Regions from separate parts of the Delftia sp. WSY_12 genome, predicted to be linked through region 1. Evidence: predicted binding sites of a transcription regulator. Region 1 holds the regulator's gene; each other region holds the start of a gene.
The links. The regulator FNR, encoded in region 1, switches genes on or off when oxygen is low (the NO sensors DNR and NnrR bind a similar motif). The targets are predictions, from matches to a motif close to TTGATNNNNATCAA.
Positions count from the first base shown of each region.

Region 2: cyoA (ubiquinol oxidase subunit II) is a predicted target of FNR. The motif match lies at 2,588-2,601, and genes of this name have one in related genera.
Region 3: ACF8LI_RS20735 (FeoA family protein) is a predicted target of FNR. The motif match lies at 3,268-3,281, and genes of this name have one in related genera.

Region 1 is NZ_JBICKW010000009.1:235,005-239,616, forward strand. It holds gene ACF8LI_RS05320 (sulfite exporter TauE/SafE family protein) at 82-807, opposite strand; gene hemN (oxygen-independent coproporphyrinogen III oxidase) at 813-2,195, opposite strand; gene fnr (fumarate/nitrate reduction transcriptional regulator Fnr) at 2,357-3,076, shown strand; gene ACF8LI_RS05335 (hypothetical protein) at 3,158-3,445, opposite strand; gene ACF8LI_RS05340 (FixH family protein) at 3,628-3,942, opposite strand; gene ccoG (cytochrome c oxidase accessory protein CcoG) at 4,000-4,612, opposite strand, start outside.
Region 2 is NZ_JBICKW010000016.1:162,242-166,853, forward strand. It holds gene alaS (alanine--tRNA ligase) at 1-183, opposite strand, end outside; gene ACF8LI_RS10330 (hypothetical protein) at 353-553, shown strand; gene ACF8LI_RS10335 (hypothetical protein) at 620-919, shown strand; gene ACF8LI_RS10340 (MFS transporter) at 1,061-2,398, opposite strand; gene cyoA (ubiquinol oxidase subunit II) at 2,696-3,742, shown strand; gene cyoB (cytochrome o ubiquinol oxidase subunit I) at 3,808-4,612, shown strand, end outside.
Region 3 is NZ_JBICKW010000034.1:99,949-104,560, forward strand. It holds gene ACF8LI_RS20715 (hypothetical protein) at 18-236, shown strand; gene ACF8LI_RS20720 (YkgJ family cysteine cluster protein) at 331-678, shown strand; gene ACF8LI_RS20725 (hypothetical protein) at 729-923, opposite strand; gene ACF8LI_RS20730 (ferrous iron transporter B) at 938-2,881, opposite strand; gene ACF8LI_RS20735 (FeoA family protein) at 2,878-3,234, opposite strand; gene ACF8LI_RS20740 (YkgJ family cysteine cluster protein) at 3,430-3,750, shown strand; gene ACF8LI_RS20745 (Lrp/AsnC family transcriptional regulator) at 3,775-4,245, opposite strand; gene ACF8LI_RS20750 (amino acid permease) at 4,384-4,612, shown strand, end outside.

The sequences.
Region 1 (4,612 bases):
TGATTCGGGCATTATCTCCAGTTCTGAGGGCCTTGCAGGCAATCCGCGACCCTCAGGACCAAGTCTGTCCCCCGCTGTTGTTCATCGGCACCAGAGACTGGGCTTGTAGATCAGGTCCATCCACAGCGCCCACACGGCCACGCCCACCAGCATCAGGCCGGCCAGCCGCGTGCCCCATTCGGCACGCAGGCCGTTCAGGCGCTGGCGGCCCAGCCGCCACAGCCAGGGGCCGGCCACCAGCCACAGCCCGCTGCCCACGCCAAAGGCCGCCATGGCCGATGCGCCCTGCAAGGGGCCACCGCTGAGCGCGGCGACCAGCACGGCCGAATACAGCAGTCCGCAGGGCATGAGCGCCCAGGCATAGCCCGCCGCCAGCGTGCCGCCAGGGGCGGACACCCAGGGCTGCACGCGCCGCCAGGCGGCGCGGCCCGCAGACTCCAGCCAGGCGGGCTGGCGGGCCTGCACCATCATGGCCAGGCCCCAGGCCATCACGGCGACATGGGTCAGCGTCCAGAACGGCTGCAGCGCCGTGGTCTGGCTGGTGAGCCAGGACAGGCTTTCCATGGCCAGCGCCGAGGCAGCGCCCAGGCTGGCATAGCCGGCCAGCCGCCCGCCATGGAACAGCGCCGTGCGCAGCCACAGCCGGCTTTGCAGTCCATGGACGGCGACCACCTGCCCACCACCCTGTACCGTGCCCTGCCCCGCCCCGCCCGTGACCACGCCGCAGGGCGCGGCGCACATGGCAAGGCAATGGGGCCCGCCGACGAGCCCCATGATCAAAGCGGTCCAGAGCAGCGACAACAGCATGGGGCCTAGATGATCCTCGAAAACCGCGCCCGGTTCTTGTCGGCCTGCAGATATCGGTCAAACAGCATGGCCACGCCACGCACGAAGTACCAGCCCATGGGCGTGACCTGGAATCCCTCGTCGCTGATCTGCACCAGCCCCTTGGCCTGCAGGTCCTGAAGCGCCGCCAGCTCGGGGGCGAAATACTCGCGAAAGCCCAGCAGCCAGGCCTGCTCCATGGGCTCGAACAGCACGGCGCCCTGGCACATGATGGCCATGATGACGGCGCGCCGCACCAGATCATCGCGCGACAGTGCCAGGCCGCGCACCACGGGCAGGTGGCCGGCGTCGATGGCGTCGTAGTACTCCTCCAGCGTCTTGGCGTTCTGGCTGTAGCTGGCCCCCACCTTGCCGATGGCCGACACGCCCAGCGCAATCAGGTCGCAGTCGGGCTGGGTGCTGTAGCCCTGGAAGTTGCGATGCAGCCGGCCCTGGCGCTTGGCCACGGCCAGCGCGTCCTCGGGCAAGGCGAAGTGGTCCATGCCCACGTAGACATAGCCGCCGTCCATGAAGGCCGCGATGGAGCGCGAGAGCATGGCCAGCTTGTCGGCGCCCTGGGGCAGGTCCTCGGCCGCGATGCGCCGCTGCGGCTTGAAGCGCTCGGGCAGGTGGGCATAGGCATAGAGCGCGATGCGGTCGGGCCGCAGCGCATTGACCTGGGCCAGCGTGCGCTCGAAGGACTCGGGCGTCTGCTTGGGCAGGCCGTAGATCAGGTCCACGTTGATGGAGGCAAAGCCCAGCTGCCGTGCGGCTGCCACCAGCGCGAACACCTGCTCGGCCGGCTGCACGCGGTGCACGGCGATCTGCACCTGTTCGTCGAAGTCCTGCACGCCGAAGCTCAGGCGGTTGAAGCCCAGCTCCTTGAGCACGGCCAGGCGTTCGACGCTGACGGTGCGCGGATCGACCTCGATGGAGTATTCGCCGCCCGGCTCCAGCTTGAAATGCTCGCGCAGCAGGGCCATCAGCGTGCGCAGCTCATCGTCCGAGAAGAAGGTGGGCGTGCCGCCGCCCAGGTGCAACTGGCTGACGGCCTGGCCCTTGCCGCAATGGGCCGTGTGCAAGGCCATCTCGCGCGCCAGGTAGTCCAGGTAGACGGCCGCGCGATCGTGGTGGCGCGTCACGATCTTGTTGCAGGCGCAGTAGTAGCACAGCGACTCGCAGAACGGCACATGCACATACAGCGACAAAGGCATGGCCCGCGCTGCGGTACTCGATTTGCGGTGCTCAAGTGCCAGGATATAGTCTTCAGCACCGAAAGCCTCCACGAAACGATCGGCCGTGGGGAACGAGGTGTATCGGGGCCCCGGTACGTCGAAGCGACGCAGCAGCTCTGGGGTGACAGCGGTCATGGGTTTTTTCCTCTAATGTCGTCCACTGTGCCGCAGCCCATTGGCCGCGTCCTTGACTCATATCAAGAGTTGTTCGCGGCAGTGCTGCGACAATTTGATCCAACTCATCGCCATCCACGAGGTCACCGCCGGCGCACTGCTGCGCCGCTGATGTTTACTCCATGAACCTTCAGACCATCAAAGCATCCTGTTCCAATTGCAACCTGCGCGAGCTGTGCATGCCCATGGGCCTGGATGCCGAGCAGATGCAGCGCATCGACGACATCGTGGCCACGCGCCGCAAGGTCAAGCGCGGCGGCCTGCTGTTTCGCAACGGTGAGTCCTTCACCTCGCTGTACGCCATCCGCACGGGCTTCTTCAAGACCTGCGTGGCCACCGAGGACGGGCGCGACCAGGTCACGGGCTTTCAGATGGCCGGCGAGATCATCGGCCTGGATGGCATCGTCAACGACCACCACACCTGCGATGCGGTCGCGCTGGAAGACGCCGAGGTCTGCGTCATGCCCTTCGACAAGCTGGAGGACCTGTCGCGCGAGGTCACGGCCCTGCAAAACCATGTGCACAAGGTCATGAGCCGCGAGATCGTGCGCGAGCATGGCGTGATGCTGCTGCTGGGCAGCATGCGTGCCGAGGAGCGCCTGGCCGCCTTCGTGCTCAACCTGGTGCAGCGCCTGCACGCCCGGGGCTTTTCCAAGTCGGAACTGGTGCTGCGCATGACGCGCGAGGAAATCGGCAGCTACCTGGGCCTGAAGCTGGAGACGGTGAGCCGCACCTTCTCGAAGTTTGCCGAGGAAAACATCATCGAGGTGCGCCAGCGCCATCTGCGCATCCTGGACACGGACGCGCTCAAGCGCATCGTCAACAGCCAGCAGTGCCAGTGAGGCCGCAAGACCCCGCCCCCCGGCAATGAACAAGGCCCGCGATCGCGGGCCTTGTTCATTGCCATTGCAGTGCACGCAGGTTCAATCGCGCCCCAGGCCCTGCATGGCCAGATTTGGGTCCGGCTCGGAGACCACGCCGTCGTTGAGATCGTGCGTGGAGCGTCCCAGCATGGTGGTCATGAGGCTGGACAGCATGGTCACACCCCAGAAGGCGAAGAAGGCCAGCGTGTAGATTCCCTGCCGCGACCAGCCCAGGTCGCCGAGCCAGTGCAGCTCCAGCGGGTCCACGAAGGCGAATACCAGCATCTCCATCACGGCGGCGGCCAGAAAGGCCGGCCAGGCAATCCACATCCAGCGTTGGGCCAACATCAGCGATCTCCTTGAGCTGTCGAGGGGTGGCTTTCATTGTGCGCGCCGCCCTCGCACCGTGCCAAGCCCTGCGCACCCTGCACTGCCTGTAGGAAACCCTTGGCCCTCGCGCATGCTGGAGATGCCATCCACCATGCAAAAAAGGCCGCGACTGCGGCCTTGTGCACGGCATTTTCCTGCGTTCAGCGGTCCGTGGGATGGTCCTGCGCGGGCGTGGCCGCGTGGTTGCGGCCGGTGACCGCGGGCGCCAGGCTCTTGGGCACTTCACGCACGCCATCGGCACGCTCGTTGATGGTGATGCCATTGCGGTAATAGTCAGGATCGATCACGGGATCGGCGCCATTGATCGCAATGACGGCCGTGACCACGCCAGCCACCACGACGGCGGCCGGGCCGGCCACCACGAGCCAGACATGGGCGAACTTCCACCAGGGCTTGCCGGCGTCCGGATGCGAAGGGGCCGTGGCGGGCGCGGAGACTGCGGGACTGGAAGACATGGATAACCTCTTTCTTTCAAACAGCCGGCGCAGCCTGGGCGGCACCGGCCAGACATATCACCGGGGCACCAGGAAGACGGCCTTTTCGGACGCGCGTCCCGCGCCTGAATGCACGGCATCGATATCGAAGAATACTGTGTGCGAGCCCGGCTCGGCGGAACCGTAGGGAATCTGCAGCCGCGCCGCAATGCCGCGCGTCTCGGCCGGGCCGACCTCGACCTCCTGCTCGGACGCCAGCCCCAGCCCGTCGAGGCCATGGGCGCTGATGCGGTAGCGCTGGGCCTGCTCGGTGGCATTCATGATCTGCAGGCGGTAGACATTTTCCAGCTTGCCGCCCGCGACGATGCGCGACAGCGATGCCCGGTCGCGTATCACGTCGACCTTGACCGACTGGCGCAGCGCCAGGCTCACGATCATGGCCATGCTCAGGCCGATCAGCACGGCCGAGTAGACCAGCACGCGCGGACGGAAGATGCGGCGCAGCACCTGGGCCCGCCGCCACAGGCCGGCCATGGCGTTCTGCGTGGTCAGCCGGATGAGGCCGCGCGGATACTCCATCTTGTCCATGATGGAATTGCAGGCGTCTATGCACAGACCGCAGCCTATGCATTCGTACTGCAGGCCGTTGCGGATGTCGATGCCCACGGGGCAGACCTGCACGCACATCTTG
Region 2 (4,612 bases), on a different contig from region 1:
GGGGCGCTTGTCGGTACCCAGGAACACGTCCTTGAACTGGACCATGCCCGAGTTGGTGAACATCAGCGTCGGGTCGTTGCCGGGCACCAGGGGGCTCGACTCCACGATGGTGTGGCCCTTGGATGCGAAAAAGTCCAGAAAGCTCTTGCGAATGTCGGCAACGGTGAAAGTGGGTGTGCTCATGGTGTCTAGGAGTTCGGAGCGCGCACGCGGGGCGCTGTCCCTGGCGGGAGGGTGTCCCGTCGGGACCAACGCGCATTATAGGTTTGCCCCATCGTCGCGGCAGCGAGCCCCGCCCGTCCCTCCATCGCGCACCTGGCCGAAGAAGGCCTTACCCCCCATCTGCCCGCCCTTGAGCACGATCTCCAGCCCGCCGCTGGCCGGATCGCTGACATGCGCGCGCAACAGCGGCGCGCGACTGGCCGGTCCGCGGCGCCTGCAGCTGTGGGTGGCGCCCCATCCGGGCCGCAGGGCCGACATTCTTGCGCTGGAGAAATGGCTGGTGCAGGAGATGGGGGAGATGGCTAGCACAGGCGATCTCGCCGTTCCCTGATCCCGCTCAGACTGCGCGCGATGGGCGCCCTGGATAATCGCCAGCCGGAACCACAGCAAGCACACCATGGCGCAACCACCGACACCCGAGCCTCATTCCGCCAAACCGGCCCAACCAGGCAAAAGCCGCATCGTGCCCTGGCTCATCGGCCTGCCCGTGGCCTTCTTCGCTGTGCTCATGCTGGCTGGCCAGTTGCTGTCCACGCCCGAAGGCGAGGCGCGCTGGGTGGAGCGCGAAACCATCAAGATCTGCCGCAAGGAAACCGCCAGGCCTGAGGCCGAGCGCAAGACGCGGCAGTTTGAATCGGTGCAGGACTGCGACAGGCTCGAATTCGACTTCAAGCAGCGCTACGGTGAAAACCCCTGAGGCGGAGCCGCAACGGAAAATGCCCCCACGCTCCCCTGCTTCGCAAGGTCCGCTGCCCCCCAGGGGGCCAGCTTTTTGCCTTGGGGCAGCCCGGCGACAAAAAAGGCCGGCAGAGCCGGCCTTTGGCTTGCAAGGGCCCGTTCAGTCGCGCGTCTCGATGGCCCGGTTGATGCCCAGCGCCGCCAGCGTGCACAGCGCGCCCGACAGCAGATAGATGCCCAGCGCCACCAGTCCGAAGCGCGAGGACACGCCCAGCGCCACCAGCGGGGCAAAGGCCGCGCCGACCAGCCAGGCCATGTCCGAGGACAGGGCCGCGCCCGTATAGCGATAGCGCGAGGGGAAGTTGGCCGTCACCGTGCCTGCCGCCTGCCCGTAGGACAGGCCCAGCAGGATGAAGCCGACGATGATGAACACGTTGTTGCCCGTGGTGCCGCTGCCCAGCAGCCAGGGAGCCACAAAGCTGAAGATGCCGATCAGGCAGGCCATGGTGCCCAGCGTGTTGCGCCGCCCCACCCGGTCGGCCAGCCAGCCCGAAACCATGATGGCGCCGGCCGCACAGAAGGCGCCAACGATCTGCACGCCCAGCACATGGTTCACCGACTGGTCCGAATACAGCGAGATCCAGGACAGCGGGAAGATGGTCACCAGGTGGAAGAGCGCAAAGCTGGCAAGGGCTGCAAAGGCGCCGATGACCACGTTGCGGCCCTCGTCGCGCATCAGCGGCACCACGCCCATGGGCTCCAGCTCGCGCTGCGCCAGCAGCTCGGTGTAGGACTGGCCCACCACCAGGCGCAACCGGGCAAACAGTGCCACCACGTTGATGGCAAAGGCCACGCAGAAGGGATAGCGCCAGCCCCAGCTGAGGAACTCGTCGGCATCCACATGGGCATAGATGAAGGCAAACAGGCCTGCCGCCAGCACAAAGCCCAGCGGCGCACCCAGCTGCCCGATCATCGAATACCAGCCCCGCCGGTTCTGGGGCGCCGACATGGCCAGCAGCGACGGCAGGCCGTCCCAGGAGCCGCCCAGTGCAATGCCCTGGCCGATGCGCAGCAGCGCCAGCACGATGATGGCGTTCACGCCCGCCTGCTGGTAGCTGGGCAGGAAGGCCATGCCCACCGTACACACGCCCAGCAGGAAGAGCGCCAGCGTCAGCTTGGTCGCCCGGCCCCAGCGCCGCTGCACGGCCATGGACAGCGCCGTGCCCAACGGCCGCGCCACGAAGGCCAGCGCGAAGATGCCGAACGACATCAACGTGCCGTCAAGCTTGGAAAGATAGGGGAACAGCAGTGCCGGGAAGACCAGCACGCAGGCGATGCCGAACACGAAGAAGTCGAAGTACTCCGAGGATCGCCCCAGGATCACGCCGACGGCGATCTCGTTGGGCGTGACATCTTCGTGGGTGTCGGCGCGGGACAGAGATTCCTTGCTTTCGTAGCTTCCGTTGGGGAAGCTTGCAGTTGTGTCGAGGCCGCTCATAGATGGATGCTCCTTGTCTCGTCTCACTGACAGCTCCGTTCTACGCCCTCGCTTGATCTGGCGCAAGGCGGTTTCACCTCGACCGGACTTGGTGTTTTTCCTGCTGCGCGCGGCCGAAAAATGCGGCCTCCGGATCGCCGGGACCCCGCTGCCTGCCCCGCCAGGTAGCAGAAAGTTCCCGGCTTCTCCTTGACGTTGGACAAAATGTCCAATGGACAAATTTATACTTCGTAATACATTTGCCCGGATCTTGTAATCCGCGTTTCTATGTAAACGCGCTCTTGTTGCGCCCCTAGCATGCTAAAAATCAAGGAACTCCGTGGGCCTGCGTGGCTCACCGCGGCCGCTTTGACAGCCAGTCTCACTGGCTGCAGCAAAGCCGTCGTGCTCAACCCGGCCGGCGATATCGCCGCGCAGCAAGGCAACCTGGTGGTCACGGCCACCTTGCTGATGCTGATCATCATCATCCCGGTGATCATCCTCACGCTGCTGTTCGCCTGGAAATACCGCCAGTCGAACACCGAGGCCCACTACGACCCCGAATGGCACCACTCCACCACGCTGGAGCTGGTGATCTGGTCCGTGCCGCTGATGATCATCATCGCGCTGGGCGCCATCACCTGGATCAGCACCCACAAGCTCGACCCCTACCGCCCGCTGGACCGCGTCTCGGCCTCCAAGCCCTTGAGCACCGATGTCAAGCCGCTGGAAGTGCAGGTCGTGGCCATGGACTGGAAGTGGCTGTTCTTCATCCCTGAAAAGGGCATCGCCACCGTCAACGAGCTGGCCGCTCCCGTGGATCGTCCCATCCACTTCAAGCTGACCGCCACCTCGACGATGAACGCCTTCTACGTGCCTGACCTGGCCGGCATGATCTATGCCATGCCCGGCATGCAGACCGAGCTGAACGCAGTGATCAACAAGACCGGTGTGTTCCACGGCCTGGCATCGCACTACAGCGGCGCCGGCTTCTCGGGCATGACGTTCAAGTTCCACGGCCTCAGCGACGAGGAATTCGAGCAGTGGGTTGCCAAGGCCAAGTCCGAAGGCAAGGCCCTGAACCGCGACACCTACCTGAATCTGGTCAAGCCCAGCGAGCGCAACCCGGTCGAGCGCTTCGCCACCGTGGACGAAGGCCTGTACGACAAGGTGCTCAACCGCTGCGTCGAGGAAGGCAAGATGTGCATGCACCACATGATGGCCATCGATGCCGCAGGCGGTGAAGCCTATCTCAAGGCCGTGGGCATGAACCTGCCCCAGGATGTGTGCACGGTGCAAAACGCCGACCGCGTCGTGGCCTTCCTGGACCAGCGCGACGGCTCGGCCGCCAGCGCACAGCAATAAGCAGATAGCGGAAGCGGACGACGGCCAGCCCGCCGCCCGTTCCAAAACGACCTAAGAGACTCGATATGTCTGAACATACCTCCCCGGCACAGGCCCACTGGCTGCTGGGACGCATCACCTGGGACTCCATCCCGATGGCGCATGAGCCCATCGTGCTGGTGACCTTCATCGCCGTGGTGCTCGGCGGCCTCGGCGTGCTGGGCCTTCTCACCAAGTTCCGCCTGTGGGGCCCGCTGTGGCGCGACTGGCTGTGCAGCATCGACCACAAGAAGATCGGCATCATGTACATGATCCTCGGTCTGGTCATGCTGCTGCGCGGCTTCGCAGATGCGCTGATGATGCGCCTGCAGCAGGCCATGGCCTTCGGCGACAACCTGGGCTACCTGCCTCCGCACCACTACGACCAGATCTTCACGGCCCACGGCGTGATCATGATCTTCTTCGTGGCCATGCCCTTCGTGACCGGCCTGATGAACTACCTGGTGCCGCTGCAGATCGGCGCCCGCGACGTGTCCTTCCCGTTCCTGAACAACTTCAGCTTCTGGATGACCACGGGCGGCGCCGTGCTGGTGATGATCTCGCTGTTCCTGGGCGAGTTCTCCACCTCCGGCTGGCTGGCCCTGTCCAACCTGGGGGCGCAGAACCCGGGGGTGGGGCTTGACTACTACATCTGGGGATTGCAGGTGGCCGGTGTCGGCACCACGCTGTCGGGCATCAACCTGATCGTGACCATCATCAAGATGCGCGCACCCGGCATGAACCTGATGAAGATGCCCGTCTTCACCTGGACTGCCCTGTGCACCAACGCGCTGATCGTGGCCTCGTTCCCCATCCTGACCGCAGCCCTGGTGCTGATGTCGCTGGACCGCT
Region 3 (4,612 bases), on a different contig from region 1:
CGCATTCCCCCACACCCATGCACCTGAGCCACGAACACTCCAGACACCGCCTGCAGGCCAAGCGCCCCCAGGCGGTGTTTCCGTTGGGCGGCTGCGCATTGCGCCATCCGCACATTGCACGCCATACGCGCGTGCCCTCCTTCTTCGGGCCGCGCCGGCATTTCGCGGCCCGGGTGCGTGCGCTGTTCGTGCGCATCCACACCTTCTATCTGAAGTTCCTCCAGGGCCATACCTAGGGCCGCACCTCCTCTTCCCAGCCTTATGCGCCGCCCCGGGCACCGGGCGCGGCAAGCCTGTGCGTGCCCTGCTGTCTCCCGAAGAAGAACTTCCATGTCCGAAGCCCTGCATCCCTGCCTGAACTGCGGCGTCTGCTGCGAACACTTCCGTGTCGAATTTTCCGTCTACGAGCTGCGCTCCATGGGCGGCACCGTTCCCGATGAACTGGCCCATGAGGTCCACGGCAACCGCTGGCGCATGAACGGCACCGAGCGCCGCCCCGTGCGCTGCACGGCCCTCACGGGCCGCTGCGGCGAACAGGTGGCATGCAGCATCTACGAGCAGCGCTCATCGACCTGCCGGGAATTCGAGATGGGCACGGACCGCTGCAACGCTGCGCGCCTGGCGCATGGCCTGCCTGCGCTGGATGACGGCGCCCGCATCTGGCTGGCCGCTGCCTGAGCGTGCAACCGGCCGGCGGCCCGGCGACCGGCCTGGCGACCGATCTGGCGCTATGGCTGGCGCCTGTCCGGTGCGCAGCTGTCTCCGCCGCAGGCGCTGCAGCCGCCGCAGCCGCCCCCGTCCTTGGGCGCCAGCGACGGATGCAGCTGACCGGCCTTCAGCCGCCAACGCGCCGGCAGGTAGCGCCAGACCAGGGACACGGCCGCCACCACCACGATCACGCCCACGATGATGTTTTGCCACATGCTCAATGCCCTCCTCAGCCCGCGCCCAGCGCGAGGGCCACGCGGTAGGTGATGAAGCTGGCCAGGTAGGCCAGCGCGAACAGGTAGCCCGTCATCAGCAGCGGATAGCGCCAGCCATTGGTCTCGCGCCGCACGGCCGCCAGCGTGGAAATGCACTGGGGCGCGAACACGAACCAGGCCAGCAGCGACAGCGCCGTGGCCAGGGACCAGGTATGGGCGATCAGCGGCCCCAGCTGCTCGGCCATGGCCTCGTCGCTGGCAGCGGACAGTGCATAGACCGTGCCCATGGCACTGACGGCCACTTCGCGCGCGGCCATGCCGGGCACCAGGGCGATGGCGATCTGCCAGTTGAAGCCGATCGGCGCCAGCACCACCTCCAGCCAGCCGCCGATGCGGCCTGCAAAGCTGTAGCGGATGGCCGCTTCGGTGACGCCATCGGGCGGCGCCGGGTAGCTGGCCAGAAACCACAGCACGATGCTCACGGTCAGGATGATGCCGCCGACGCGGCGCAGGAAGATCATGGCGCGCTCGTACAGGCCCAGGGCCAGGCTGCGCGGGCTGGGCCAGCGGTAGGAGGGCAGCTCCATCAGCAGCGGCGTGGGGCCGGCGCTGCGGCCCACCAGCTTGGCCACGCCGGCCACGGCCATGGCGCTGGCGATGCCGGCCACGTACAGCGCGAACAGCACCAGGCCCTGCAAATTGAAGATGCCGCCCACCGTGCGCTCGGGAATGAAGGCGCTGATCAGCAGCGCATAGACCGGCAGGCGCGCCGAGCAGGTCATCAGCGGCGCGATCATGATGGTCACCAGGCGGTCGCGCCAGCTGGTGATGGAGCGCGTGGCCATGATGCCGGGCACGGCGCAGGCGAAGCTGGACAGCAGCGGAATGAAGGAGCGGCCCGACAGGCCGACCTTGCCCATGATGCGGTCCAGCAAAAAGGCGGCACGCGGCAGGTAGCCCGAATCCTCGAGTGCAAGGATGAACAGGAACAGGATCAGGATCTGCGGCAGGAAGACCAGCACGGCGCCCGTGCCGGCGATCACGCCATCGGCCAGCAGGCTGCGCAGCGCGCCTTCGGGCATGTGCTCGTTGACCAGGGCCGAGACGGCCGAAACGCCGCCCTCGATGCCATCCATCAGCGGCTGTGCCCAGCTGAACACGGCCTGGAACATCAGGAACAGCGTGGCCGCCAGCAGCAGCATGCCCCACAGCGGGTGCAGCACCACGGCGTCGATGCGGTCGTCGCGCCGGGTGTCCACCACGGGCTCCTTGACGCAGTCGGCCATGATGCGGGCCACCTGCTGGTGCAGGGCCAGCACCTGCTCGCGCGCATCGCCCGGGCGGGCCGAGGCCTGCAGCTGCGGCGCCGCCAGGGCGCGGGCTTCGGGGCCGTCCAGCCATTGCAGCAGTTCGCGCGCGCCGTCCTGGCGCACGCCCACCGTGGACAGCACGGGCATGCCCAGGGCGCGTGACAGCGCCTCGCGGTCGATATCGATGCCCTGGCGCCTGGCCATGTCGCTCATGTTGAGCACCAGCAGCATGGGCAGGCCCAGGCGCTGGGCCTCCAGCACCAGGCGCAGGTTCAGGCGCAGATGGGTGGCGTCGGTGACGCAGACCAGCAGTTCGGGCGGCGCCTCGCGCGCATGGCGACCCGAGACGATGTCGCGCGTGATGCGCTCATCCTCGCTGTGCGCATGCAGGCTGTAGGTGCCCGGCAGGTCCAGCACGCGCACGCGCCGGCCGCTGGCCGTGCTCAGCCAGCCTTCCTTGCGCTCCACGGTCACGCCCGCGTAGTTGGCCACCTTCTGGCGTGCGCCGGTCAGCAGGTTGAACAGCGCCGTCTTGCCGCAGTTGGGATTGCCCAGCAGGGCCAGGCGCAGTGCGGAATCACCGCTGCCGCCGCCGCCCTGGGCAGGCTGCAGCGGCTGAATGAGTTTGGGAGAGGACGACGCGCTCATGCCACCGCCTCCGGCGCCACGCGCACCAGGGCCGCCTCATGGCGGCGCAAAGCGAACGTGGTCTGGCCCACGCGCACGGCCAGCGGGTCGTCGCCCGGAAAGCCCGCGGCCAGGATGCGCACGGGCTCGCCGGGCAGAAAGCCGATCTCCATGAGCCGCAGCAGCAGTTCCTGCTCGCTGGCATCGCGTGCGGCATGGAGCTCGACCACGCGCGCCGATACCTGGCGGGGCAGGGCATCAAGGGTGATGGCCGTGGTGGCAGCAACGGCGGCAACGGCAGCGGAGGAGGACATGGGAGGCGCGGACAGCGTGGACGGAGCCGCAGCGTCCGTCGCGGGGTTCATCGAATGCATGGCGTGTTGTATCAATTGATTTTTATTCTCATTTTGATTTTGATCGAACCCGGGCGGCGGGACCGCGCATGGTATCGGAGTGCGGGACAGGGTTTTGCGTTCCCGGCTTTGCCCCCTGGCAGGCCCAGGCGGGCGGCGCGCGGCACAATGGCGGCCGACGCCGACACGGCCTTTGCGCACTCCCCTCCCCACGCCATGACCCATCCCTGCCTGAGCTGCGGCGCCTGCTGCGCATCGTTTCGCGTGGACTTTTCCGTGCACGAGTCGCAGGCGCAGGGCGGCCGCGTGCCAGCCGGGCTGGCCGAGGAAGTCACCGACCACACCTGCCGCATGCGCGGAACCGACTGGGCGCGTCCCCGCTGCGCGGCCCTGGTCGGCAAGGTGGGCGAGAAGGCCCATTGCGGCATCTATGAATGGCGCCCCTCGCCCTGCCGCGAGTTCGCCGCCGGCAGCGATGCCTGCAACCGCGTGCGCGTGCGCCATGGCATGCAGGCGCTGGACAGCGGCCTGCTCTAGCAGCCTGCCAGGCGCCACCAGCCGTCATTCCACCGGCAGCCCCGCCAACTGCCCCTTGAACTCCTGCAGCGAGAAATGCGTGTGCACCTGGCGCACGCCGGGCAGCCGGTGCAGGCGGCTGAGCAGCAGATCGGAATAGGCGTCGAGATCGCGCGCCACGACGACCAGCAGGAAGTCCTCCGGCCCCGAGATGCCATGGAACATCACGACCTCGGGAATGGCGCAGACCGCTTCCTGGAAATGGCGCGAGGACTCCTCGTTCTGGTGGTCTATACCCACCATCACGAAGGCCAGCACGCCAAAACCTATGGCGCGCCGGCTCAGCGCGGCGTGGTAGCCGGTGATCACGCCCTCGTCCTCCAGCCGCTTGATGCGCCGCCATGACGGTGACTGCGACAAATGCACACGCTGCGCCAGCTCACCCGAGGTCAGCCGCGCGTTGTCCTGCAGGGCGCGGATCAGCAGCCGGTCCGTTCTGTCGATGTCGATTGGCATAAACCACCTATGAATTCATGTTTCACAGAATAACTTATCCAAGATCAAGTCGATTTAGGGATAACTACTAAACGCCCCGCGAAGGCCGTCCATAGCATCCGCCTCCGAAGCCCCCCACAGCAACGGAGACAACAACCCATGCCAGCCTTCGAAGACATCGTCCAGCGCGAAGCCGGACTCAAACAGCAGCTGTCCGCCGGACAGATGACCATGATCGCCATCGGCGGTGCCGTCGGCACCGGCCTGTTCCTGGGCAGCGGCTTTGCCATCGGCTTTGCCGGGCCCAGCGTGCTGATCAGCTATGCCATCGGCGCAGTGATCTCGCTGCTGCTCATGGGCTGCCTGGCCGAGATGACGGTGGCCCACC